Regions from separate parts of the Cupriavidus necator N-1 genome, predicted to be linked through region 4. Evidence: predicted binding sites of a transcription regulator. Region 4 holds the regulator's gene; each other region holds the start of a gene.

Region 1 (5,133 bases), on a different replicon from region 4:
GCGTCGGCCTGCAGGTTGGGCAAGGCTGTGATGGCGGCTGCCAGTTCGGGTGGATCGGCCAGCGGCAGCGTCAGTTGCTGGTCGAGGAAGCCCTTGCGGCCCAGCCTGCGCAGGTCGTCAAGGGTGGCCTGGTCAGCGCCATAGGTGACGGTGTTGAGCCAGCGCAGGTCGGTGGCGGCGGTGCTGCCGCCAGCCTCGGCCGGCACCTGTGCACAGGCGGCCAGGCACGCGGCCAGTGCCAGTGCCGCGGCGGCGCGCCAGGGGGCGAGCCCGCCACGGCGGGGTTGTCTCGAATGCTGCGCCGGATTCATGCCCGCCTCCTCGCCTTTTTCGATCAGACCATCACTATGTTACGTGGCAAGCGCGCATCGGTTGACCCGGAGGCGCTGCGGGAGTGTTACCAATGCTTTCAGCATGCCGATTGCCGGATTTGCCAAGACAGCGGCGCGCGGCCTGGCTAGCCTTGCGCTTTGCCCATCCGATCCCGCCCAGCGGAAACGCCTGCTTGAATGTCGCGCCCCCTGTCCGCTGCCGCCTGGCTGCCCACTGTTGCCTTTGTCCTGATCTGGTCCACCGGCTTTATCGTCGGCAAGGCCATCGTGCCGCTGGCCGATACCAGCCTGTTCCTGCTGGGCCGCTTTGCCGTGGCGGGGCTGATGTTCGTGGCGTGGTCGCTGGCCGCGCGCGCGGCCTGGCCGCCGCTGCGCGAGGCGCCGCGCCACCTGCTGGCCGGCGCGCTGATGCAGGGCATCTACCTGTGCGCCGGCTACGGCGCCGTGGCCAGGGGCCTGCCGCCGGCGATCATGGCCCTGCTGGGCGCGCTGCAGCCGCTGCTGACCGCGCTGCTTGCCATTCCCCTGCTGAAAGAGCTACCTTCCAGGCGGACGTGGCAGGGCCTGGCGCTGGGTGCGCTCGGCGTCGCGCTGGTGGTCGCCCCGGCGGTGCAGGCCGGCATGCACCCGGCCGCGCCGGCCCTGTCGCCCTGGATCGTGCTACTGGGCGTGCTGGCCATTGTCTCCATCACCATGGGAACCCTCTTGCAGAAATCCGCCATTGCCGCCTGTGACCTGCGCGCCAGCTCCGCGTGGCAGAACCTGGGCGCCATGCTGGTAGCCACCGCGATGGTGGGGATCCAGGCCGCCGACGCGCCGTTACACTGGCATGGTGGCGTGGCGCTGTGGGCCGCGCTGGCGTGGGCGGCTATCGGCCTGTCGGGCGCCGGCACCTGGCTGCTGGTCAGCCTGGTGCGGCGCGGCCACGCCGCCAATGCCGCGGCGCTGATGTTCCTGGCGCCGCCGCTGGCCGCGCTGCAGGCCTGGCTGCTGTTCGGCGAACGGCTCGATGCGGTGCAGGCACTGGGCATGGCGGTGGCCGGGGCGGGCGTCTGGCTGTGCCAGACCCCTGGCAGGTTGCGGCATGCCCAAGCCCGCTGAACCCCACGCCTCGCCGCTGGTCGAGCACCGGCGCTACCGCCCGCAGCCGGACGGCCACCAGCACGGCTACCACCAGTTGCTGTTCGGCCTGGCCGGCGCCACCGAACTGGAGATCGACGGCCACGTCTATCGCGTGGATGACCGCACCGGCCTGATCGTGCCAGCCGGCAGTCATCATGAATTCCTGGGCTTCGACGGTAACCTGCAACTGGTGGCGGACTTCCCGGCGCGCTCGGTGGCGCTGCCCGCGCGGCTGATGGCGCGCCCGCGCACGTTTTCGCTGGACGGCGCCTTCGGCAGCCGCGTGCGCGCGCTGGCGGCGTGGCGCGCCGCTGCGGCAGCGCGCGGGCCGCAGACCGACTGGCAGCTGGCGGCCACGCTGGCCGCGGCGCTGGCGGACTGCCTCGGCATGCCCGGCGACGGGCAGGTGTTCCCGCTGATGGCCGTGGATGCCTACCTGCGCGCCAACCTGGCCTCGCCCCTGCGCGTGGCGGAAATCGCCGGGCATTTCGGCTGGAGCGTGCGGCGCTTCCAGACCCTGTTTGCCGAGGCCTTCGGCGATACCCCGCACCGCTACCAGACCCGGCTGCGGCTGGACCGCGCGCTGCAGCTGCTGACGCAATCCACGCTGCCGCTGGCCGAGATCGCGCTGGCGTCAGGCTACCCGGACCAGACCACCTTCACGCGCAGCTTCACGCGGCGCTTCGGACAGCCGCCCGGGGCGTGGCGGGCGGTCGCACGCGGCTAGCCTGCCTGCGCGGTAGGCGATTCCGGCACCGGACTAACCGTGGTGACCCTCTCGCGTCGAGGCGAGTTAGAGGGCGGCGCAGGTTGAACGTGCGGCGTATAAGGCTTCCGCCCCTTGCGAGATCCGAGCGCTTAGCGCCGCATTGATCTGCGTCAGACTTAGATCATGCAGGGAAGCTATTGTGTCAATGAGGGCCCCGCGAGTCCCGATATCGTATCGGACTCAACGGTCTGCTTGCCCAGTTTCCCAGGAGGGCGCCATGGCCACCCCACTCGTCACCTCGCTTCCGACTTCACCTTCCGCCGCGCTTTCCACCCCGAGCCCGACACCGCTTGCCGCCTGGCATACCGACCATATCCATTTCGCCTCAATGCTCGACCTGCTGGAAAAGCAGGTCAGCACCTTCCATCAGGGAGAGCAGCCCGACTACGGCCTGATGGCCACGATCATCCACTACATGCGCAACTATGGCGATTGTGTGCACCACCCCCGTGAGGATGTTGCCTACGCGCTGCTCGTGGACCGGGATCCCGGCACGCGGATCATCATCAGCCGGTTACTGCAGGAACATCGCGTGATCGCCACGGTCGGCGCGGAATTGCTCGACCGCCTGCGTGAAGCCCAGAGCGAAGTGGTCACCTCGCGAGCGGCACTCGAAGCGGCCGCCGCCATGTACCTGGTGTACTACCGCAACCATCTCTCCACCGAGGAGAAACAGGTCATGCCGCGCGCCGCCCGGTTCCTGACCGAAGCGGACTGGGCGGAGGTCGCCGCCATCGATCCGGCCAGTGCCGATCCGCTATTCGGCGCCAATGTGGAGAAACGCTTCGCGACCTTGCGCAAACAGATCGACAGCGAAGCGAACGCGTCCATGCGCTGAACGTCGGTGGCTGCGCGGCACTGCCGGGCCTCGGCTCAGAACTTATGCCTGCGGCGCGAGGGCACATGCCGGCCGCCGTCAGCAAGCGATCGGCGAACGGGATCCGGGCGTCTTCGCCAAGCCGTGCAGCCAACAGCACTCCGCGCCATGCTCATTGTCGTTGCCTACGGAACCGGTCTATCCTACAATACTTAGGCTCCTAATAATATGACTGGAGGCATGATGGCAGCGCACAATCCAATGTACTGGCATGACGGTCTACTGATCGGTCATTCCGCTATTGACGACGAACATCGACGGTTTGCGGCACTCATCCAGTCGTTGCGCGTAGCGCCTGTTGAGCGCCTGGCGCAGATGCTGGAGGAACTGCTGCAACTGGCACGAGCGCATTTCCTGCACGAGGACAGCCTTATGGAGGCAACGGCCTTTCCGCCGCGCAAGTGCCACATCGGCGAACATGCAGCCGTGCTGGCCTCGATATCCGGCGTGCAGGCAAGGCTCGTACGCGGGGAGGTGGCGGTTGCGCGCCGGCTGGCTGAAGAACTGGAGCACTGGTTCCCCGCACATGTCCAGCATCTGGATTCGGCGCTGGCGCACTGGATCTGCAAGCAGCACGCCGGCGCCAAGCCGGTCGTCCTGCGCAGGAACCTGGAAGCCCGTCCCGCCGCGGAGCCTGCGTAAAGCACAGACAAGCCGTGGCAGAATACGCCTTTGCCCTTGCTTCCCGCCCTTATGTCGAAAGCCTCTGCAGTCAGAGAACAGGAAATCGCCCAGCGCGTCCTGCGCCGCTGGCACGACGACGTGCCCAATGATCGCCTTGCGCATCTTGTGAAAGACGCGACGCGGGTCTTCCTGCGCGCGCTGCAGCACCGGCTCTCCCAGCATGACGTGCAGCTTGGCCACTGGACCTTCCTGCGCATTCTCTGGGAACGCGACGGCATCACCAAGCGTGAGCTCAGCATTGAAGCAGGCGTGATGGAGCCGACCACATTCGCGGCCTTGCAAGCCATGGAGGCGCTCGGCTATGTCACGCTGGAGCGCCGGCCGACCAATCGCAAGAACATCTATGTGTTCCTCACGCCATTGGGCAAGCGGCTGCGCAAGACGCTGGTACCGTTGGCCGAAGAGGTCAATGCGGTGGCGGTCCAGCATCTCGCCACGGAAGAAGTCGCCACCACGCGCCGCGCCCTGCTGGTGATGATCGACAACCTGACCCGCGACCAGCAAGGTATCGAGCAAGCGTAAGCGACTGCACGGGGAGGACTGCGGCTGGCAGTCCTGTTTTCCCCAACACATCTCCAGCCGCCCCCCTCCTCCCTCCCGCTCTCAATCTTCCAGGCTGCGACCTGCTTCGCAGCCGGCACGTATTCGCCTTTCCGCCGAGCATCTGGCAAGCCGATGCCTTGCTTCCCGTCCGTCCGCGCATTGCGCACGTGACTGTGACAGCGCACGCCCTCTTTTCATTAGCCTCCTAAGTATTTTCCCTTGGTTTTCCCAATCCCGCCTTGCCACCGATGTTTGCTCTGATTATTCTTAGGCCACTAAGTATTTTTCAAGCAAAGCCAGAACGCCAGACCGGCCAGCGCCGGAGATGCGCTGGCCAGGAGCCCCCAAATGATGACGAAGGAAGAAAACGATCTGTTGTGCCGTGTAGAAGGCGATGCGCCGATGGGGCAGCTGATGCGCCGGCATTGGACGCCGGTCTGCCTGCTCGAGGAGGTGACGGAGCCCGATGGCGCGCCGGTGAAGGCGCGCGTGTTCGGCGAAGACCTGGTCGTGTTCCGCGACAGCGACGGCCGCGTCGGGGTGATGGACGAGTACTGCCCGCACCGCAGGGCATCACTGGTCTTCGGCCGCAACGAGGACGGCGGCCTGCGCTGCCTTTATCACGGCTGGAAGATGGATGTGGAGGGCAACGTGCTGGAGATGGTCTCCGAGCCCGCATCCAGCGGCATGGCAGAGAAGGTCAAGCACAAGGCCTATCCGGTCAAGGAATGGGGCGGCATGGTCTGGGCATACATGGGACCGGCGGACGCGGTGCCGGAATTCGTGCCGCCACGCTGGGCGCCGAC
Region 2 (5,133 bases), 1.8 Mb from region 4:
TGCCCAGGAGCGCAGCAATGCGAGAAGTCCCCGACCTGTCGTCCGTCTTTGGCGCCATGCACGCTGCGTCACGGCGCGACCAGCTGCCCGCCTGGGCCGTGCGCGCCGACCGCCTGCAGCGCCTGCGCCGGCTAGTGACAGAGAACGAGGCTGCCATTGCCGCCGCCATCCACGCGGACTTCACCAACCGGCCGCGGCAGGAAACCGCGCTGCTGGAGGTATTCCCGAGCCTGGGCGGCATCGACGACGCGCTGCGCCACGGCAAGCGCTGGATGCGCGTGCGCCGCGCCGCCACCGGCTTCTGGTTCCGCCCGGGCCGCTCGCGGCTGGTGCCGCAGCCGCTGGGCGTGGTGGGCATCGTGGTGCCCTGGAACTATCCGCTGTACCTGACGGTGGGGCCGCTGGCCGGCGCACTGGCGGCGGGCAACCGCGCCATGGTGAAGCTGTCGGAATACACGCCGCGCTTTGCGGCCTTGTTCGCGCAACTGGTGCCGCAGCACTTTGCGCCGGACGAGATCGTGGTGGTCAACGGCGATGCCGAGGTGGCGAGCGCCTTTACCGCGCTGCCCTTCGACCACCTGCTGTTCACCGGCTCGACCGCGGTCGGCCACCATGTGATGCGCGCGGCGGCCGCCAACCTGACCCCGGTGACGCTGGAACTCGGCGGCAAATCGCCGGCGATTATCGGCGCCGGCGCCGACCTGCCACGTGCGGTGGAGCGCATCCTGGTGGGCAAGCTGATGAACGCGGGCCAGACCTGCATCGCGCCAGACTACGTGCTGGTGCCGGAAGACCTGCGCGAGCAGCTGGTAGAAGCGGCACGCCAGTGCGTGGGCCGGCTCTATCCGGACTTGGCGCGCAACGTGGACTACACCAGCATCATCAGCCCGCGCCACTTCGCGCGCCTGGCGGCGCTGGTGGATGAAGCCTCGGCGCAAGGCGCGACCGTGGTGCCGCTGTCCGATGCGCAGCCGGACGCGCAGGCGCGGCGCCTGCCGCCGGTGCTGCTGCTGGATGTGCCCGAAGGCATCACGGCGATGCGCGAGGAGATCTTCGGGCCGGTGCTGCCCGTGGTGACGTACCGCACCCTGGACGAGGCGGTGGACTACATCAATGCGCGCCCGCGACCGCTGGCGTTGTACCTGTTCGAGCGCGACCGCGGCGCCATCGGCCATGTGATGAAGCAGACCGTTGCCGGCGGCGTCACGGTCAACGACACGCTGTTCCATATCGCCCAGGACGGCCTGCCCTTCGGCGGGGTCGGCGCCAGCGGCATGGGCGCCTATCACGGCCAAGCGGGCTTCGACACCTTCTCCAAGGTGAAGCCGGTGTTCCACCAGGCCGGCCTGAACGGCGCCGGCCTGCTCAAGCCGCCTTACGGCAAGACCTTCGAAACCATGTTGCGCCTGCTTTTGCGTTGATCAGGACACCAGCATCGGCCGCCCGAGCATGCGCGACAGCACCGCCTCGGGCGAGTGGGTGTGGTCGGAAATCGCCTGCGGCGCCAGGTAGATGGTCTGCTCCATCATCGCCCGTCCGCGCATGGCCGCATGCAGCAGCTGGTCGCTGAAGACGATCCAGGTGGAACCCGGCGGGAAGTGGAATTCCTGCTGCGGCACCTTGGCCTGGTAATCCAGGTCGGCCTTGGCCAGGTCATGCAGCTGCAGCATGCGGTGGTCGTATTCCGAGCGCTTGCGCTTGGTGATATGCAGCAGCTTCATCAGCGCCGCCTGCCCGGGCCACATGCCATGGGTCTTGGGCACGAACTTCTGCGCAAAATCGCCGAACGGCTCGCCCACGCGCCACACGCGCGCCGCAGCCGGGTCGATATTGTGGAACACTCGCAACAGGCGCTTGCCCAGCATCGGGTTGGACGGGAACGAGTCCACGTGCAGGCGGGTGTCGTCCTTGCGCCAGCTGACCGGGCGCCCGGCGATCTCGCTGGGCCGCAGCGAGGTGCCGGCGCGCGTCATGTGCGGGATGTATTCCGGGAACAGCGTGCGCACCAGCAATTCGCTGTTGTCGGCGTAGCGGCGGATCAGCGTGTACAGGTCCGCCAGGTCCTGCGGGCTGCCCTGGGCACCGCGCACTGCGGTGTCGTCGGCGCGCAGGTTGATGTTCTTGGACTTGCCGTCGGAATAGCGGCTGTCCAGGAAGCGCTCTTCGCCCGGCTGGAAACGGAAATTCAGGTTCGGGAAGTACAGCACGGCGCCCTGCTCCAGCTCGCGGCGCAGCGTGGCGCGTTCTTCGGCCGTGACCTGCGGCGCCCAGTCGGTATATGGCTGCGGGCGGATCAGGTTGAGCTGGCCGGCGGCGGCGGGCGGCTGGGTTGAAGTCGAGGGGGCAAGGACAGGCGCTTCGGACATGGCATCCTCTGGAAACGGTCACCAGTGTTTGGGGTCGGCCGCCGGCGTGGCGGCTTGGGATGGCGGGATTTTACTCCCTGCTGCATGCGGTGGCGCCGGCGTCACGCGGCGACTGGACCAGGATCAAGTCCGCGCAAAAAAACCCCGCGGGCCCTTGCGGGCCGGCGGGGCTTGCCGTCAGTGCTGCTGACGCGGGTGGCGCTTACAGGCCAGCCGCGGCGCGCAGCGCAGCCGCCTTGTCGGTGGCTTCCCACGAGAATTCCGGCTCTTCACGGCCGAAGTGGCCGTAGGCGGCGGTCTTCTCGTAGATGGGGCGCAGCAGGTCCAGCATCTGCACGATGCCCTTCGGGCGCAGGTCAAAATGCTCCTGCACCAGTTCGGCGATCTTGGCGTCGGGGATCTTGCCGGTGCCTTCGGTGTAGACCGTCACGTTGATCGGGCGGGCCACGCCGATGGCATAGCTGACCTGCACCTGGCACTGGCGCGCCAGGCCCGAGGCCACCACGTTCTTGGCCACGTAGCGCGCGGCGTAGGCGGCCGAGCGGTCGACCTTGGACGGGTCCTTGCCCGAGAACGCGCCACCGCCGTGGGGCGAGGCGCCGCCGTAGGTATCGACGATGATCTTGCGCCCGGTCAGGCCGCAGTCGCCCTGCGGGCCGCCGATCACGAAGCGCCCGGTCGGGTTCACCAGGTACTTGGTTTCCTTGAGCATCTCGGCCGGCAGCACCGGCTTGATGATTTCCTCGATCACCGCTTCGCGGATCTGGGCCTGGGTGATGTCCGGCGAATGCTGGGTCGACAGCACCACGGTATCCACGCTGTGCGGCTTGCCGTCGACGTAGCGCACCGTGACCTGCGACTTGGCGTCCGGGCGCAGCCAGGGCAGGCGGCCGTCGCGGCGCAGCAGCGACTGGCGCTCGACCAGGCGGTGGGCGTAGTAGATCGGGAACGGCATCAGTTCCGGGGTCTCGTCGCAGGCGTAGCCGAACATCAGGCCCTGGTCGCCGGCACCCTGGTTCAGGTAGTCGTCGGAAGCGCGGTCAACGCCCTGGGCGATGTCGGGCGATTGCTTGTCATAGGCGACCAGCACCGCGCAGCCCTTGTAGTCGATCCCGTACTCGGTATTGTCGTAGCCGATGCGCTTGATGGTGTCGCGCGCGATCTGGATATAGTCGACGTTGGCGGTCGTGGTGATTTCCCCAGCCAGCACCACCAGACCGGTGTTGCAAAGCGTCTCAGCTGCCACACGCGCGTACTTGTCCTGGGCCAGGATGGCGTCCAGGACGGCGTCGGAAATCTGGTCGGCGACCTTGTCGGGATGGCCTTCGGAGACGGATTCCGAAGTAAAAAGGAAGTCGTTTGCCACGAACTTATTCTCCAGGTTGGCTATTGCGTGCCAGCCCGTGCGGTTCATGGCGGCGACGCTTTAGCGGTATTTCAAGCAGCCCGGTCAGAGCCGCATCGCCCCGCAAGTTGTCAGTTAACTCGGCGATACACGCTATTATACGCGCCTGCCGGGCTCGTTGCAGCGCGCCAACGGTACAGCACGGCACCCGGCCAACCTGCCGGGGCACCGTGCCCATATGAATCCCGATGACGGCACGCTGCGCGCGGAACTGAATACCGCCATAGAAAAAACGCTGCCTGTTCGCCTGTTCCCCGGCACAGACCCGCAGCAGACCTGCTTTTCGCGCCTGATGACCTTTTTATTCTGGCTGATCTCCCGTTTTCCCCTGCGGCTGCTGCAAGCCGCGGGCGGCGCGCTCGGACTACTGAGCGCGCGCCTGCCCGGCCGCTACGGCCGGCGCCTGCGGGAGAACTTCCGCCAGGCGTTTCCCGACGCCACCGAGGCGATGATCGACGAAGCGGCCCGTTCGGCCGGACGCATGATCATCGAGATGCCCTACTTCTGGAGCCGCAGCAAGATCGGCGCGAAGCTGTATGGCTTTGACGACTACCTGTGGCCCGAGCTGGGCAAGCTGCAGGCGCGCGGCAAGGGCATCATCATCCTGACCCCGCACCTGGGCTGCTTTGAAGTGCTGCCGCAGTCCCACGCGCTGCAGCGCCCGGTCACCGCACTGTTCAAGCCGCCGCACCAGCCCTGGCTGCGCGACTGGATCGAAAAAATGCGCACCCGCCCCGACATGCACATGGCGCCGGCCACGCCGCGCGGGGTGCGCATGCTGGTCAAGGCACTCAAGCGCGGCCAGGCGGTGGGCATCCTGCCCGACCAGGTGCCCAGTGGCGGCGAGGGCAACTGGGCGCCGTTCTTCGGCAAGCCCGCCTATACGATGGCGCTGGTGCACCGGCTGCAGCAGCTGACCGGCGCGCCGGTAGTGGCGGTCTTTGCCGAGCGCCTGCCGCGCGGCGCCGGCTATCGCGGCCACCTGCGCGTGATCAACGACGGCGGCATGTTGCCGGACGATCCTGCCGCAGCAGCAGCGGTCATCAACCGGACCATCGAGGAACTGGTACGCCTGTGCCCCACGCAGTACCTGTGGGCTTACAACCGCTACAAGCAACCCGCCGGAGCGGGCACCCCGGACGCGCCGGACACCCCGGGCAACGACACCGAGCCGGCCGCTGATCAATCGATTTCATGAGCCGTGTGTTCACGTGGCTTGGCATCGGCTTGCTGACGGTGCTGGGCAAGCTGCCATATCCGTTCGTCGCGCGCTTCGGCGAGGCGCTGGGAAGCCTGCTCTACCTGGTGCCGAGCGAGCGGCGCCGTGTGGTACAGGCCAACCTGCGCCTGTGTTTCCCGGAC
Region 3 (5,133 bases), 1.3 Mb from region 4:
GGCGACAGCCATGCCGTGATCCCAGGCGTAACGCTGCACGCCGACGGCAGCTGGACCGATACGCTGGTGCCCGACACCATGCACGTGGTGCTGTTCGGCGCCGGCCATGTCGGTCATGCGCTGGTCAAGGTGCTGGCCACGCTGCCGTGCCGCGTGCACTGGGTCGACGAGCGCGACACGCTCTTCCCCGGCGGGCTGCCCGACAATGTCGAGGCCGAGGCCAGCGACACGCCCGAGGCGGTAGTGGCGCAGGCGCCCGCGGGCAGCTACTTCCTGGTCATGACGCACAGCCACGCGCTGGACCAGACCCTGTGCGAGGAAATCCTCAAGCGCACCGACTTCGCCTACTTCGGGCTGATCGGTTCCAAGACCAAGCGCGCGCGCTTTGAACACCGCATGGCCGAGCACGGCATCGACCCGGCCCGGTTTGCGGAAATGACATGCCCCATGGGGGTTCCCGGGATTACCGACAAGGCTCCGGCTATGATTGCGGTAGCCATCGTCGCCCAGCTGCTCCAGGTCCGCGAACAGCGCCTTGCCGCGCTGCGTCTGGGCCGCCCGGAGGCGGTGCATCCCTGAACCCGTGCCGCCGGCCCCGCCGGCAGGCACAGAAATGCCCAGAAACGAGGCCCCCATGACCATCGATGCCGCGCTCGCGGAACAGATCCGCCGCACTCCCAAGGCCGAACTGCATGTGCATATCGAAGGCACGCTTGAACCGGAACTGATCTTCCGGCTGGCGCAGCGCAACCAGGTGGCGCTGCCCTACCCCAGCGTCGAGGCGCTGCGCGCCGCCTACGCCTTTACCGACCTGCAGTCGTTCCTGGACATCTACTACGCCGGCGCCAGCGTGCTGCTGACCGAGGAAGATTTCTTCGACATGACCATGGACTACGTCAAGCGCGCCGTCGCCGACAACGTCCGCCACGCCGAGATCTTCTTCGATCCGCAGACCCATACCGCGCGCGGCGTTCCCATCGGCGTGGTGATCGACGGCATCGCCGATGCCCTGGCCCAGGCGCGCACCGAATATGACTTCTCCAGCAGCCTGATCCTGTGCTTCCTGCGCCATCTGCCGGAGGAAGACGCCTTCGCGACGCTGGAAGCGGCGCTGCCCTACCGCGACCGCTTTGTCGGCGTGGGCCTGGATTCGTCCGAGCAAGGCAATCCGCCCGAGAAGTTCGCGCGCGTATTCGCCAAGGCGCGCGAGCTGGGCCTGCACCTGGTGGCCCACGCGGGCGAGGAAGGTCCGGCGCAATACGTCACCGACGCCCTCGACATCCTCAAGGTACAGCGCATCGACCACGGCGTGCGCGCCATCGACGATCCGGCGCTGGTGGAACGCCTGGCGCGCGAGCGCGTGGCGCTGACCGTGTGCCCGCTGTCCAACGTCAAGCTCAAGGTCTACCCGGACCTGCGCGACCACCCGCTCAAGCGCATGCTCGATGCCGGCGTGGTGATCACGCTGCATTCGGACGATCCGGCCTACTTCGGCGGCTATATGAACGCCAACTGGGAAGCCACCTTCGACGCGCTGCCGCTGGACGCGGCCGATGCCCACAAGCTTGCCCGCAACAGCTTTGAAGCGGCCTTCCTGCCTGCCATGCAGAAGGCCGAATTCCTGGCGGAAGTCGACCAATTCTGGTCGAGCCCGCCCAAGTCCCCGCCCGCAACGGCCCCAGCGGCCTGAGCGCGGCGCATGCCAATAGCCCGGCCCGCTGCTTGAACCATGCCGTTCCGCGCGGGCCGGCCACAAGAGACAAACCATGACGACCAACCCCAAGACTGACTCCCTCACCCGTGCCATTCGCGGCCGCGTGCTGCATTTCCTGCGCGATCCGCAATTCCATGAGGACGCGTATCAGTATTGGGACGACGGGGTGCTGATCGTCACCAACGGGCGCATCGCCGCCGCAGGCGACTACACGCAACTGGCTGCGCGCATTCCGGCCGACGTCGAGATCGTCGACCACCGCGGCAAACTGATCGTGCCCGGCTTTATCGACACCCACGTGCACTACCCGCAGACCGACATGATCGCGTCGCCGTCGCCGGGCCTGCTGCACTGGCTCGACACCTACACCTTCCCCGAAGAGCGCCGCTTTGCCGACCCCGACTACGCGCGCGGCGTGGCCGGCTTCTTCACCGAGGAACTGCTGCGCAACGGCACCACCAGCGCGGTGGTCTGGAGCACGGTGCACAAGGCCTCGGCCGAGGCCCTCTTTGCCGAAAGCGAGGCGCGCAACCTGCGCATGGTCACGGGCAAGGTGATGATGGACCGCAACTGCCCGGAATTCCTGCGCGATACGGCCGAGACCGGCGCCCGGGACTCCGCCGACCTGCTGTCGCGCTGGCATAACAAGGGACGCCTGGCCTACGCCATCACGCCGCGCTTTGCCCCGACCTCGACCGAGGCGCAGCTGGCCGCCTGCGGCGAGCTGGCGCGCGCCTACCCGGACGCCTTTATCCAGACCCACGTGGCCGAGAACCGCGACGAGGTCAAATGGGTCGCCGAGCTGTTCCCGGACGCGCGCAGCTACCTGGACGTGTACGACCGCTACGGCCTGCTGCGCCCGGGCGCGATGTACGGCCACGCCATCTACCTGGACCAGGACGACCGCCGGCGCCTGGCCGACAGCGGTGCCGCGGTGGCGCATTGCCCCACCTCCAACCTGTTCCTGGGCAGCGGCTTCTATGACTTCCACCAGTCCGACGCCAACCGCCTGAATGTGACGCTGGCCACCGACGTCGGCGGCGGCACTTCGTTCTCGATGTTCCGCACCATGAACGCCGCGCACAAGGTGGCGCGCATGGGCGGCTACTACCTGACCGCCCTGCGCATGTTCTACCTGGCCACGCGCGCCGCGGCCGAGGCGCTGGGCTGGACCGACCGCGTCGGCAGCTTTGGCGTTGGCTGCGAGGCCGACTTCATCGTGCTGGACCCCAAGGCCACGCCGCTGATCGCCCGCCGCAGCAACCGCTCGGAAACGCTGGAAGAGGAGCTGTTCGCCTTTGCCATGCTGGGCGACGACCGCCTCATCGACAGCGTCTATGTGATGGGCGAGGCCGCCCACGTGCCGGCCGCCTGATCCGTCACCTGGCCAGCAGCCGCCCGCCGCCATGCGGCGGGCGCGCTTTTACCCTTTTACCGCTTCGCCCCCGCCTCCGGCTTGACGAGCGTCAAGACCGTCTCCGACAAAGCCTTCTAACCTTGCGGTTCCGCCGCGGCCGTTCTGCGTGCCGTGCGCCCATACCCATCCGACCGCAATCAGAAGGTTCTGCATGACCGCATCCCAATCCGCCGCTCACGCCCCTGAGCGCGCCCATGGCCCGCATGACGTGCCCCATGCCGCGCGCAAGGGTGCGCCCAACCACGCCCCGCTTCCGGCGCCGATCGCACCGGACGCCCCGCTGCCCTCGCGCAAGATCATCCGCGGCTGGCTGATCCCGCTGGGCCAGCGCAGTACCCCGCGCGCACTGCTGCTGTTCGCCTTCGACTACCTGCTGTTCGGCGCCGTGCTGGCCGGCGTGGTGCTGGCGCAGCACTGGGCCGCCAAGCTGGCGCTGGGCGTGCTGGCCGGGCTGATCATCGCGCGCCTGTTTATCATCGGCCACGATGCCTGCCACCAGAGCCTGACCCCGCGCCGCGGCCTGAACAAGTGGCTGGGCCGGCTCACCTTCCTGCCCTCGCTGACGCCCTACAGCCTGTGGGAAGTCGGCCACAACGTGGTGCACCACGGCTACACCAACCTGAAGGGCTTCGACTTCGTCTGGGCGCCCTACTCGCTGGAAGAATTCAACGCGCTGCCGCGCTGGCGCCGCGTGATGGAGCGCATCTACCGCACCGGCTTCGGCCCGGGCCTGTACTACCTGGTGGAAATCTGGTGGTGCAAGATGTTCTTCCCGAGCAAGCGCCAGATGGCCACGCGCCGCCCGATCTTCACCGGCGACTGTGTGCTGGTAGCCGCCTTCGGGCTGGCCTGGATCGGCGCGCTGGCTGGCCTGGCACTGGCCACGGACCAGTCCGTCTGGATGCTCATCGGTGCCGGCTTCGTGCTGCCCTTCCTGGTCTGGAACGTCACCGTCGGCTTCGTGCTGTACGTGCACCACACCCATACCAGCGTGGCCTGGTATGACACCAAGGCCATGTGGGCCAAGGCGCAGCCCTTTGTTTCGACCACCGTGCACCTGCGCTTCCGCCACGGCATCGGCGCCGCGCTGCACCACATCATGGAACACACCGCGCACCACGTCGACATGAGCGTGCCGCTGTACCGCCTCAAGCGCGCCCAGGCGCTGCTGGAGCATGCGCTGCCGGGCCGCATCATCATCGAGAACTTCTCCTGGCGCTGGTATTTCGACACCGCGCGCCGCTGCAAGCTCTATGACTTCAAGGCCCTGTGCTGGACCGATTTCCGCGGCCGCCAGACCAGCGACAACGCGCCTGTACCCGCCTGAGGATGCAGGCCATGTGGCGGGGGCCAGGTGGACGCCTGCCCCCGCTGCCGTTATAATTGGCGCCCCCATTGGGGAGTAGCCGCCCTGCTCTCACCGCGCCGCGCAATGCGGATTCCGGGGGACAGGGGCGCACGTCAACAGACTTGACCGCTTGCGGTTATGGCGTGCGCAGCTCCGGACCCGCCCGGCCGTGTACTGATACGGACCCGGCAGCGTCCAGCCTGGCGAGACCGATGACCATACCTTTCTGGCCGGGCCGGGAAAGGTGTGCGTCATTGGCATCTCGCGATGCATTGCGGCCCGGTTACCCCACAAGACCAATATGGAAGCCTTCCTCGTCTCCACAGGCATCGTCGCCCTAGCTGAAATGGGCGACAAGACGCAATTGCTGTCGCTGGTGCTGGCCGCGCGCTACCGCAAGCCCGTTCCCATCATCCTTGGCATCCTGATCGCCACGCTGTTCAACCATGGCTTTGCCGGCGCGCTCGGCGGCTGGATCACGCATGTGCTGGGCGAAAGCCTGCTGCGCTGGATCCTGGGCCTGGGCTTTATCGCGATGGCGGGATGGATGCTGATCCCCGACAAGCTCGACGACGCCGAACAGGCCAAGCCGGTCAAGGGCGCCCTCGGCATCCTCGGCACCACCATCGTGGCGTTCTTCTTTGCCGAGATGGG
Region 4 (5,133 bases):
ACGAGCTGAAGAACCTGAGGGTGGAGTACGACAAGCAGGCCGAATCGTTGGCGCCGACGTCCAACCGGTTGCTGCCGATCCGGATCCGCGTGCCGATCGAGGCCGCGGCGCGGGGCACGCACAAGATCAACGTGACAGTGACGAGCGAAGGCACGGAGCGGGGGCAGGCCGAAATCCGGCAATCCACCAGTTTCATCGTGCCGCGCGATTTGTGAAGCTGGGCAGACGCGGACTTAGTCGTCAAGATGAAGGGGGCAAGATGAGTCAGCAAGGCAATCCGTGGTGGAAGGAGCCGTGGCCGTGGCTATTGATGAGCGGCCCGCTGGTGGCGATGGTGGCGTGCGGCGTGACGATCTGGCTGGCGTCCACGCATCCGGACATGCCGGTGCAGGGTGCAACGCGCCATGGCCTGGTGGTGGAGAAGGCCGATGCCGCGCCGCCCAAGGCTGCCGCAGCGAGGCAGCCATGAGGTTGCGCTGGCTGATGTGGGTACTCTGGCCGGCGTTCCTGATGGCTGGCTTTGCGACCGCGACGGTGTTTTCGGTGGTGGATCCCGGTGACCTGAACTTCTTCGGCCAGCCGATCGAAGCGTCCCGCGAATCGGTCTACACCATCGGCTTCCTGATGGCCTGGGTGTTCTGCGCGTTGTCCAGCGGACTGACGCTCTACACCATGCCGACGCGGCTCAGCGATACCGACGAACTGGAATGAGCGGACTGGCGTGAGGTCTGCGCTGCCATGGCCGGATGCGGCACTGGCAGCGCTTGGCCGCTTAGCAGGAGCGGCTGTAGAGTTGCTTGATGCCGTCGATGTCCACCAGCTTGACGTGGCGCTGGCGAATCTGGATCAGGCCGGCTTCGGCAAAGCGAGAGAACAGGCGGCTGACGGTTTCGAGCTTCAGGCCCAGGTAGCTGCCGATTTCTTCGCGGCTCATGCGCATCACGAACTCGGACGCCGAATAGCCGCGCGCCGACAGGCGCTCAGAGAGGTTGATCAGGAAGGCGGCAAGGCGTTCCTCGGCGCGCATCGAGCCCAGCGTGACCAGCATCAGCTGGTCGTGCGTGATTTCCTTGCCCATCAGGCGCAGGAACTGCTGCTGCAGCGATGGCAGGTCGACCGAGAGGGACTGCAGTTCGCTCATGCGGACCACGCAGACTTCGGTATCTTCCAGCGCGGCGGCATCGGAGGCATGCTGCATCTCGCCCAGCCCGTCGAGACCGACGATTTCGCCGGGCAGGTGGAAGCCGGTAATCTGCGAGCGGCCGTCTTCAGTGGTGACGTGGGTCTTGAGCGTGCCAAAGCGCACGGCATAGACCGCGGTGAGCGGATCGCCCATGCGATACAAGGTTTCACCCTTGTGCACGCGGATGCGTTCCTGTACCAGCGTGTCCATCTTGGCGAGGTCTTGCTGCGACATGCCGACCGGAAGGCACAGCTGCCCCATTGCACAGGTGGAGCAGCGGGGCGACATCTCGGTAATGGGAATGGAGGTGAGCAATTGGAACCTGCTAGAAATGGCAGCGAGGGCGCGATTAGGACATTTTACCGTGCGATGTGATGCGGTAGGGAGTAAGAATTGACATTTGGCGTGCTGATCAGCGTTTTTCTGCTCGCTTTGCTGGGCGGAGTCCACTGCGCTGCCATGTGCGGCGGCGTGGCGCTGGCCGTGGAACAACGCCGCGGCGCGACGGTGACGATCAGTCTGGTGCCCAGCCGCGCCGCCTGGCTGGCCGAGTTGCTGACTATGCACTTGGGCCGGATCTCGACCTATATGCTTCTTGGTGCCGCGCTAGGCGCACTCGGTGCCTCGGCATGGAAGCAGGATTACCTGCCGGTGCAGCGCTGGCTGTTCGGCGCGGGCAGCGTCATGCTGCTGTGGTCGGGCTGGCGGTTGCTGCGCGGCAACACTTTTACCGTCGACTGGCTGGAGCGGCTGGCGGCGCGCGCCGGCGCAACGGTGGCGCGGCGGCTGGGTGGCCTGGCAGGCGCCATGCCGGCGTTTGTGCGGGCGCGAAGCGGACTGGCGCGGCGTTATGGCGTGGGCCTGGCGTGGGGGCTGGTGCCGTGCGGCATGGTCTATGGGGCGCTTACGCTGGCGCTGCTGGCGGGCAACGCGGCGTCCGGCGCACTCGTGATGGGCGTGTTCGGGCTCGGCACATTGCCTAATCTGCTGGTGCTGTCCGGCCTCGCGGGCTACTTGCGTACGCTGTCGCGACGTCCCGGCGTGCGCCTGGGGGCCGGCCTGGCGGTGATGGCGTTCGGCGCCCTTGGCATTGCGCGAGCGGTGCTGCTGCCACATTCGCTGGCCGAGCATGGATTCTGCCTGGTGTTCTGAGGCGCCGGCGCCGCCCGGGCAACGGATGATGGTTGCAGGCGGGGGCGGGAATGCCATACAATCGCCAACATTGCGGTATCGCGCGGCATAGAATGAGCCGCGGTAAGCAGCGGGCGAGCAGCGCCAGGCGGCCTTCCTACCAGAAGGCGCGTTCAGGGCAGGGGAAGCGGAAGGTTTTCGATGCCCGTCCCGTCCCCGCAGTCCATCCGGTTCAAAAGATCTGGTTCAAAAGTCCGGCTGGCACTGCGGTGTTGGCGATGCCGGCCTTGCTCCCGATACCCGTTTTTCTTGCGTCCGAGGCCTTCAGTTCGCTGACAGCGACGTCCGATATGTGCGGGCGCGCTACGCAAGAGGTTTGCTGGCCGATCCATAACGGCACGCGAACGATCTCCTGCCGGAACGACCCGGCAACTCGATGCAAAGATAGGGAAGTGCACGGCTTGGATGCAGCAGGTATCCGGCTAGCTGCGCAATGAGATGGCGGTGGCTTTCGTACCGCTGTATCCAAAATCTCCGATGCCCCGGATCCGTCCGGGAGCAGGTGCAAAGACAGGCTGCACACCATCAACATGAATACCCAAGAGGCGAAGATCGTCCTCGAGACGGCGCTGATCTGCGCGCAGGAACCGTTGCGCGTCAATGACCTGCGGCGGCTGTTTGACGACGACGTCGGCGCAGACACCATCCGCGTGCTGCTTGAGGAACTGCGCCAGGACTGGCGGCCGCGCGGCGTGGAACTGGTGGCCCTGGCCAGCGGCTGGCGCTTCCAGAGCCGGCCGGAAATGCGTGAATACCTCGATCGGCTGAATCCCGAAAAGCCGCCAAAATATTCGCGCGCCGTGATGGAAACACTGGCGATCATTGCCTACCGGCAGCCGGTGACCCGCGGCGATATCGAGGAAATCCGCGGCGTAACGGTCAGCACGGAAGTGGTCAAGAAGCTTGAGGACCGCAGCTGGATCGAGGTGATCGGACACCGCGACGTGCCGGGCAGGCCGGCGCTGTATGCGACCACCAAGGCATTCCTGGACGATCTTGGGCTGCGTACGCTGGATGAGCTGCCGCCGCTGGAAGACGCCCAGGCGCAGGCGCAGGCAACCCTGCTGGAACAACAGGCCATCAATTTTGAAGACCTGGCTGCAAACAAGGCAGCCAGTGCCGACGAGGAAGCATTTGCCGACCCCGCCGCGCAGGCAGCGGATGTGGCCCAAGCATCCGTCGCGAACGAAGCCGAGACGACCGACCCGGTCGACCAAGGCGCCAATGGCTTTGACGTGCAACCGCTGCAAGCTGCAGCCGACGATGCCGCCGAGGCCGCTTCCATCGAACCAGCCGCACCCAATCCGGACGGGGCGCGGGGCGATTTGCCGGACAACGGCACCCCGCCGCACCCGAGCGAGCACGACGAGCGCGTGCCGAACTGAACAACATGCAACATCCGATAGTGAATATCTTGTCTGATTCCGTTGAGCAAGACACCCGCAATGCGGGCGCACCCGCCGACACCGGCGCCGCAGAACCCGGATCGGGCAGCGAAGCCGCGCCCCGCCGCAAGGGGCTGCGCCGCGGGCTGAGGAACCTGGTCGCATCGCGCCGCCAGGCAACGCAGGACCGCGGCGAGGGCGCCGAAGGCGCCAGCGCCGGCGGCCAGGCCGATGCCGGTGAAGCGGGCGCCGCCCAGGCGGCGGGCGGCGCGCGCGGTGGCCAGCGCGGCCGCGGCAAGCGCAAGACGGGGCAGGGCGAGGGCGGCCAGAGCAGCCAGGGCGGCCAGGGCACCAGCAAAGCAGACAAGGTGGACCGCGCGGCCAGGGCCGAAGGCACCGACAAGCCCGAGCAGCCCGGCCGCAAGCGCAAGCCGGTCCAGCGCTCAGGCAAGGCGGCGGCGCCGGGCGAGGCGCAGGGCGCCGGCGCGCGGCAGCAGGGCCGCCGCAAGGATGGCGGCAAGCCGCAGGCGCCCCGCAAGGGCCAGGGCGGCGGGGACAAGACCGCGGCGAGCAGCGAAGACCTGTTCCGCTTCGTGATCTCCGAGCAGTACGACACCGAAGACACCGTCATCCCGCGCACCAAGGCCAAGCCGGTGCGCGAGCTGTCGGCTGACGACGACGCGCCCAAGCTGCACAAGGTGCTGGCCGAGGGCGGGCTGGGCTCGCGCCGCGAGATGGAAGAACTGATCCTGCAGGGCCGCGTTTCGGTCAACGGCCTGCCGGCCCATATCGGCCAGCGCATCCTGCCGGCGGACCAGGTCCGCGTGAACGGCAAGCTGATCCACCGCAAGGTGTCGACCAAGCCGCCGCGCGTGCTGCTGTACCACAAGCCCGCCGGCGAGATCGTCAGCCAGTCCGATCCGGAAGGCCGTCCGACCGTGTTCGACAGCCTGCCGCGCATCAAGAGCGGCAAGTGGGTCGCGGTGGGCCGCCTGGACTTCAATACCGAAGGCCTGCTGATCTTCACCACCTCGGGTGACATTGCCAACCGCTTCATGCACCCACGCTACGGCGTGGAGCGCGAGTACGCGGTGCGCACGCTGGGCGAGCTGGCCGAGGCCGACCGTCAGCGCCTGCTGCACGGCATCAAGCTCGATGACGGCGAAGCCAACTTCCTGCGCATTGCCGACGGCGGTGGCGAAGGTGTCAACCAGTGGTACCACGTGGCCCTGACCGAGGGCCGCAACCGTGAAGTGCGCCGCATGTTCGAGGCGGTCGGGCTGACCGTGTCGCGCCTGATCCGCACCCGCTACGGCCAGTTCCTGCTGCCGCGCGGCCTCAAGCGCGGCCGCTGGCAGGAAGTCGAGCCCAATG

Evidence for each region. Region 4 encodes FNR, which switches genes on or off when oxygen is low (the NO sensors DNR and NnrR bind a similar motif). Its sites were predicted from a motif close to TTGATNNNNATCAA; they were not measured.
Region 1: the regulator FNR is predicted to act here: its motif matches at 2,324-2,337, upstream of CNE_RS28420 (hemerythrin domain-containing protein).
Region 2: the regulator FNR is predicted to act here: its motif matches at 2,480-2,493, upstream of CNE_RS01090 (Kdo hydroxylase family protein).
Region 3: the regulator FNR is predicted to act here: its motif matches at 3,171-3,184, upstream of CNE_RS04635 (fatty acid desaturase).

What each region holds. Positions count from the first base shown of each region.
Region 1 is NC_015723.1:2,286,551-2,291,683, forward strand. It holds gene CNE_RS28405 (DUF1800 domain-containing protein) at 1-311, opposite strand, end outside; gene CNE_RS28410 (DMT family transporter) at 510-1,433, shown strand; gene CNE_RS28415 (AraC family transcriptional regulator) at 1,417-2,181, shown strand; gene CNE_RS28420 (hemerythrin domain-containing protein) at 2,441-3,061, shown strand; gene CNE_RS28425 (bacteriohemerythrin) at 3,281-3,742, shown strand; gene CNE_RS28430 (MarR family winged helix-turn-helix transcriptional regulator) at 3,794-4,306, shown strand; gene CNE_RS28435 (Rieske 2Fe-2S domain-containing protein) at 4,676-5,133, shown strand, end outside.
Region 2 is NC_015726.1:214,591-219,723, reverse strand. It holds gene CNE_RS01095 (coniferyl aldehyde dehydrogenase) at 18-1,421, shown strand; gene CNE_RS01090 (Kdo hydroxylase family protein) at 1,422-2,366, opposite strand; gene metK (methionine adenosyltransferase) at 2,569-3,732, opposite strand; gene CNE_RS01080 (lysophospholipid acyltransferase family protein) at 4,064-4,969, shown strand; gene CNE_RS01075 (lipid A biosynthesis lauroyl acyltransferase) at 4,966-5,133, shown strand, end outside.
Region 3 is NC_015726.1:976,602-981,734, reverse strand. It holds gene xdhC (xanthine dehydrogenase accessory protein XdhC) at 1-579, shown strand, start outside; gene CNE_RS04645 (adenosine deaminase) at 635-1,690, shown strand; gene guaD (guanine deaminase) at 1,767-3,089, shown strand; gene CNE_RS04635 (fatty acid desaturase) at 3,283-4,458, shown strand; yybP-ykoY riboswitch at 4,506-4,666, shown strand; gene CNE_RS04630 (TMEM165/GDT1 family protein) at 4,781-5,133, shown strand, end outside.
Region 4 is NC_015726.1:2,290,420-2,295,552, reverse strand. It holds gene ccoG (cytochrome c oxidase accessory protein CcoG) at 1-215, shown strand, start outside; gene CNE_RS10815 (membrane protein) at 260-469, shown strand; gene CNE_RS10810 (hypothetical protein) at 466-711, shown strand; gene fnr (fumarate/nitrate reduction transcriptional regulator Fnr) at 773-1,498, opposite strand; gene CNE_RS10800 (sulfite exporter TauE/SafE family protein) at 1,577-2,335, shown strand; gene scpB (SMC-Scp complex subunit ScpB) at 2,905-3,759, shown strand; gene rluB (23S rRNA pseudouridine(2605) synthase RluB) at 3,765-5,133, shown strand, end outside.